One region of the Vibrio sp. 811 genome, then DNA from elsewhere that is predicted to be linked to it. Evidence: riboswitches for the same ligand, from Rfam matches in the RefSeq annotation. Region 1 holds a riboswitch; the other holds the start of a gene.
The links. Region 1 has a riboswitch for cyclic di-GMP ahead of gbpA (N-acetylglucosamine-binding protein GbpA). Riboswitches for the same ligand answer to the same signal wherever they lie in the genome.
Positions count from the first base shown of each region.

Region 2: another riboswitch for cyclic di-GMP. It lies ahead of R7Q46_RS06445 (TfoX/Sxy family DNA transformation protein); the one in region 1 lies ahead of gbpA (N-acetylglucosamine-binding protein GbpA).

Region 1 is NZ_JAWOUB010000001.1:791,799-795,161, forward strand. Features, by position in the region: gene R7Q46_RS03475 (deoxyribodipyrimidine photo-lyase) at 1-711, shown strand, start outside; gene R7Q46_RS03480 (fasciclin domain-containing protein) at 792-1,292, shown strand; cyclic di-GMP riboswitch class I at 1,565-1,665, shown strand; gene gbpA (N-acetylglucosamine-binding protein GbpA) at 1,764-3,227, shown strand; gene R7Q46_RS03490 (patatin family protein) at 3,282-3,363, opposite strand, start outside.
Region 2 is NZ_JAWOUB010000002.1:581,599-584,961, reverse strand. Features, by position in the region: gene R7Q46_RS06455 (DUF2007 domain-containing protein) at 1-241, opposite strand, end outside; gene R7Q46_RS06450 (TVP38/TMEM64 family protein) at 262-948, opposite strand; gene R7Q46_RS06445 (TfoX/Sxy family DNA transformation protein) at 1,063-1,653, opposite strand; cyclic di-GMP riboswitch class I at 1,770-1,859, opposite strand; gene purR (HTH-type transcriptional repressor PurR) at 2,147-3,151, opposite strand.

The DNA of each region.
Region 1 (3,363 bases):
CGTCGCAGCTTAATTGCATTGTCTTCACGGCTTCATTGGCACTGTCACTTCATCCAAAAATTCGAATCGGAATACGACATGGAGTTTTACTGCGTTAATCGGGCTTACGAACCATTGATTAGACAAAGTAGTACTTTCGATGAAGAAAAGTTAGCAGCATGGAAATCCGGGCATACTGGCGTACCTTTGATTGATGCCTGCATGCGCTGTTTGCACCACACTGGTTACATTAACTTTCGCATGCGTGCCATGCTGGTTAGCTTTCTTACTCACCACATGAACATGGATTGGCGAGTAGGTGTAACGCATTTAGCGCAACTGTTTCTCGACTTTGAGCCTGGAATTCATTACCCACAATTCCAAATGCAAGCAGGAGTAACCGGGACTAACACAATCCGTATTTATAATCCGATCAAGCAAGCCCAAGAACATGATCCTAACGGTACGTTCATCTACAAGTGGGTACCTGAGTTACAAATGGTTCCTCCCCCTCTTTTATTCGAGCCCTGGACAATGACCCAGATGGAAGCTGTCATGTATCAATTGCAGCCAGATAGCCGTTACCTTGCACCTTTTATCGCACCAGACAAAGCAGCTAAGGCAGCAAGAGAGCGCTTATGGACGTGGCGGAAACGAGCTGATGTGAAACAAGAAGGCAGACGAATTCTTGCGCGACATGTTAGACCCTCAAAAGAAAGTAGGACGCGATGATCATCTTTCAATCACGATGCGTACAAATGCAAACACACTCCAGGGAACCCGTTGTACCCTCAACTAGTAAGGAACACATTATGTTCAAACGTATCTTAGTTATCGCGGCGACACTGATGGCGACATTATCTTTTATGCTTCCCGTCAAGGCTCATGAGCATGGCATGATGAAAGCCGATATTGTCGACGTTGCCGCTGAAAATGGCTCTTTCAATACGCTTGTTGCTGCGGTGAAAGCAGCGGGCCTGGTTGACACTCTCAAAGGGGAAGGCCCATTTACTGTTTTTGCACCAACGGATGACGCTTTTGCAAAACTGCCAGACGGCACAGTCGACATGCTCTTAATGCCGGAAAACAAAGACAAGTTAGTATCTGTTTTGACTTATCACGTCGTCCCAGGGAAAGTGATGGCTGCCGATTTTGTTAAGCTAGACAAAGCGACTACGGTTCAGGGGCAAGATGTGATGATTAAAACCATGGGCGATAAAGTCATGGTTAACGATGCAAATGTCATCGCAACCGATGTGAAAGCTAAAAACGGTGTCATTCACGTGATTGATACTGTCATTATGCCGAAATAACACCATCCAGAGGGCGGTACACTCCGCCCTTTAGACAGAACTTCTTCCACCCTTAGCACGATTCCTCTCCATTTATCCCCAACAAACCTCCATTCATTCTCCATGATTATTAATAAGATAAAAACAAAATTAAAATCAATATCTTGCAATACGATACTGCATAATATTGACGAGGTTAAGATATCGTTATCTTTCAATTTGAGAACAGGATTCCATGTCAGTGACGTTTACTTTTCCACATGTAAATTCTTAAGCTAAATTTTGGCTGCTCAATCACATTTCGGCAAACCATTCGAAAGGGTGGGAAGCAAAGCTTCCGGTCTGTCAGCATTTAAAAATCTAAAAGAATGCTCATGATAGCGGGGTTACCATGACTCAGTGTTACAGAAGTCCAATTTCTGTAGCGTTGCTTTATGCTCAGCATGCGCCGGGGTGTGACATTAGTTTGTCAGCCATAACAGAGGACATGTGATGAAATCATTTCCAACCAAATCCGTACTCGCGTTAGCACTTGCAAGCATTAGCTCAGGTGCTGCGGCTCACGGTTATGTATCAGAAACCAATGGTGGTGTCGCTGCAAGTCGCTCGGCACTATGTAAGTATCCATCGCCAGATACTAACGAAAAAAATAATAACTGCGGTGCGATTCAATATGAACCGCAAAGCGTTGAAGGCCCTGATGGCTTTCCCGAAACAGGGCCTCGCGATGGTAAAATAGCGAGTGCCGAAACCGCTTTAGCAGCTGCCCTTGATGAGCAAACTGCCGACCGTTGGGTAAAACGCCCTATTCAAGCAGGTACACAAACTTTTGAATGGACATTTACTGCTAACCACGTGACGCGCGACTGGAAATATTACATCACCAAGCCTGATTGGAACCCAAACGCTTCACTATCACGAGACTCTTTTGATCTAACTCCTTTCTGTGTCGTCGACGGCAATATGGTTCAACCCCCGAAACAGGTAAGCCATCAATGTAATGTGCCTACTCGCGAGGGATACCATGTCATCCTGGCAGTATGGGATGTTGGCGACACTGCAGCCTCATTTTATAACGTGATCGATGTGAAATTTGATGGTGGCAGTCCCGTTATTCCAGATTGGAAGCAAGGCGGTCAAATTATTCCTACAATGGATTTAAATATTGGGGATTCGGTTTATACACGCGTATTTGATCAAGCAGGTGAAAACGTGGCGTATAGAACTGAACTAGAAATTACCGATGCAGCAATGGGCCAAGCGAAAAACTGGTCTTACGCACTCGCGACTAAGCTAAACCAAGAACAAGCAAAACTGCAATCCGGGCAGTATGCAGAGGATAAATTCACTCCTGTTTATGGTACTAATCCGGTGTATCTGCAAGCAAATAGCGGCCTTGAGCGAGTAGAGATCGGCTATAACATTGAAACTCCTGTTCCGGAATACTCACTCACAGTAGATGGCTTAGCAGACGAGTATATCATTGAGTCAACACCGACAACGTTGGATCTGACACTAACTTCTGAAGGCGATTTAAATGCAGAACTCACCGTTTACAATCACCATCGCGAACCACTTGCAAGTTGGGCAAACGAAATGAAAGACGGCTCGGTAGAGGCGATATCGCTCGCTTTAAGTAAATCGGAGCCGGGTCACCATATGCTCGTGACACGTATTAAGGATAAAGATGGCAACTTGGTGGATCAGCAAACACTCGACTTTCACTTAAAAGAAGAGTCAGTTACTCCGCCACCATCTGGTGAGTACGATTTTGTCTTCCCTGAAGGACTATCTAGCTACACGGCGGGCACAAAAGTGCTTGCCAGCGACGGGGGCATTTATCAATGTAAACCTTTCCCATACTCTGGTTACTGTATGCAGTGGAAAGAAAGCGCAAACCATTACGAGCCTGGAATAGGTTCACACTGGCAGATGGCTTGGGATAAAGTCAACTAAATCACCCTTTTGAACGTTAAGTAAAAAGAGCCTCACTATGAGGCTCTTTTATAATCAAACGCAAAAATGACAATTTTCCCGGTCTAAACCATAAACACCAGATAAACTAGTGAGATGCGCTCGCCCCTCAATCAGC
Region 2 (3,363 bases), on a different contig from region 1:
GCCAATCTTGATACTCATGCCTATCGGATTGTTTTCGATATGTTTTTACTATTTCTTCAGCTTTCATCTTTTGTGCAGTGTCAAAAAGCCACACATAAGGATCGGTATCATCACCAAACGGCAGTTCTCCTTTTAAGCCGAAAATACCTTCTCCGCGAACTTCACAGTAAATTTGTTCCACTTTAAGCAGCTCACATACAATGTGTGCTTCTGCTGGGTTTTTAGCGATAAATATTTTCATCAAAATACCCACTTCACCAATTACAAGTTTTGCTGACTTGGTGTCGGCCTTACTTTATTCATAACCCATTTAGTGATGATTGGAAATAGTCCCAATAGCGCAAAAGACGCTAATACTGCGGGTGAAACAATGCCCGATAGGCTTTCAATTGTTGCTAATTGAGTACCTGCATTCAGATATACGGCTGTGCCTGGCAGCATACCTATTTGGCTAGTGAGATAAAATCGACCTACAGACATCGGTGTTAAGCCCATCAGTAAGTTGATTAGAAAGAAAGGGAATACAGGGATTAGACGCAAGGAAAATAGATAAAAAGCTCCGTCTTTTTCGACACCTTGATTAATTGCGTTGAGTTTATTTCCGAATTTGTTTTGTACCCAGTCACGCAATAAGTATCGGCTGCTCAAGAAGGCCAGTGTTGCCCCCATAGTGCTAGCGAAAGAAACCAGTAGCAAGCTTGTCCAAAAACCAAATAAGGCTGCACCAAGTAAGGTGACTACTGCCGCTCCTGGGATAGAAAAAGCGGTAATTGCAATGTAGGTAAAAAAGTAAATCGCAGCCGAGAATACAAAATTCTGATCGATGTATGTAGTTAGTGCTTCTTGTTGGGCTTTTGCATTCTCTAAGGTTAAATACTGGCCAAAGTTAATACCTAAAAAGACGATAGCCGCTAGTAGGATGAGACCTAATATCAGTTTCTTATTCATAATTTTGATTCCAATTTGGGATATATGTAATAAGACAGTAGGAAAACCGAAAAAATTTCACAAAAAAACCGCAGATTAGACTGCGGTTTTACAAGATAGTTTTTAGGCCGACTTTTATTGGAGGGCGTTCATCAACTCATCTCGGCGAGCTTGAGGTACTACACTCCAATGAGTGCCGTTGATAGCACCTTCTAGTGCCCATAGCAACTCAATGTTGACGGTTGCAGAGTGCGTATCTCTTATCGCTTTATAGGCGTTAAGCGCACCTTCCTCTTCAAGCTTCTCTACGGATTCGATGCCGGCTTTTTTTAGCATGCGCTCGGTAGCCAGTCGTAAGTTAGGCAAATCTTTCAAACGGTTAGGCTTTGTACTTGCTTGCTGTTCTTTCTCAAGCTTTGCCTTTTTCAATGATTGATTCGCTACTTCGATTAAGCGTTCGCTTGATTCCCATAAATCGCTGGAAATAGCGTAGTACTTTGTAACGACTGGAAAGCCACGTTTTTTATAAACGTAAGGCTTTAGCCCTTGTTTCTCGAAGTCAGATGAAGTTTTTTGGTCTGCTCTGATATGAAGCTGATTGTTTACCACTAGTGCAAACATTGTTTCATCAGCGAATAGTCCGAAGCCACCAAACATTGAGCGCGACTTGATATTACCAAGTGCCTCAAATAGCTTCATAGAGTCTTTGAGTATCGGTTTATCCATGTTTTGTTATCTCGGTGTAATTAATATTACGCCACCAAAAGTCAGGTCCGAGAGAGTAGCAAACATGCGTAAAAACAATGTCATTACAGAGTAAAGTCATTGCTTACACACTTGCCATCGGTAACCCCGCTACCTTCCATATCGTAATATGGTTCAGGCCGGAGGCTTTGCGTCCCACTCTTTCGAATGGTTTGCCCTGTGCGTGACACAATGAGCATACTTCTTATATTGAATTAACATCACGGTTTAGCGTTAAAAGTGTGATTTCGGTTCAATAAAAATGATAGATTGAATGCTCTATTTTGCATATGGAAAGGTGCAAATTGGCCTTTGAAAAGGAGTTCTTAATATATATTACATTTATATAAAACAGGGAGTTAACGTTAGTCAATTGTTATTAGAGCTGTGTGAAGTATTAGAGAACACTTAATTTTCCCAAAAAAATAAGCGCCCCTGTAGAGCGCTTATTTAACACGGTTAAATACAGTGAAATTTAGTTCATTTTTTTCACAGTATTTCGAATTACAAGCTCAGGTTGCATTTCGAAAATTCGTTTTTCGTGTTCTTTATCTTTGATACGCTCAAGTAGAATTTCGAATGCATTTTTACCAACACGACGTTTAGGTTGGTGGATAGTCGTTAGCGGTGGAGAGAAGTATTCCGCAAGCTCGATGTTGTCGTAGCCGATCACTGAAATATCTTCAGGAATTTTGATCCCGTTTTGTTGCAAGCGGCTCATTAGGCCTAGAGCCATTGTGTCGTTAAAACAGAATACCGCCGTCGGGCGCTTGTCCATTGCGGTAATTTTATCTGCAACTAATACGGCCGTATCACATTCAAAGTTACCTTCAAGGATCCAGTCTTCATTTACAGCTAGGTTCGCTTCACTCATTGCGCGACGGAAACCTGCAATGCGCTCTTGGCAAGCAAGCTTTTCAAAATGACCGCTTAGACAAGCGATATCCGTATGACCATTGTCAATCAGATGTTTGGTTGCAATGTAGCCACCTTCTTCTGAGTTATCCATGATCTTGTCTGCTTGTGAGCTCTCTGGGCCCCAATCCATGACCACTTTAGGAATGTCCGCATGACGGTCAAGCATCTCTTTTAGTTCTTCGGTTAAGTCAGAACACATCACTAGGATGCCATCAACGCGCTTTTCAGCCAGCATACGAATGTAATCGCGTTGTTTTTCGTAAATCCCGCCTGTGTTACATAAAATCAGAGTATAGCCTTGGCGGTAACAGTAGCTCTCAACGCCATCAATCACTTCTGAGAAAAATAGGTTAGTTGATTGAGTTACTAACATGCCAATCGTACGAGTTGAGTTGCATTTTAGGCTGCGTGCAACGGCACTTGGCGCGTAATTCAGCTCGTCAACGGCTTTCATTACTTTTTCTTGCGTTGCTTCTGCAACGAAACGCGTTTTATTGATAACGTGCGAAACTGTCGTAGTGGAAACGCCGGCTAAGCGAGCAACGTCTTTTATCGTGGCCATAAATGGTGTCCTGTATCGAGCTACTGAAATATGTCGTATTGGATGTACCTGATGCTCTAATGGTTTCACACCTAGCAATATAAAATTGGCGCTAAGTGTCTCGGCAGCGGTTGATCCAAGTGCGACAAAAGGGTGCGTAGCAGCATCGGTCGATGAATTTTATCTTTTTTCTATCTGATGAGAAATTGCCATCAACCTGTTAAGAAAACACA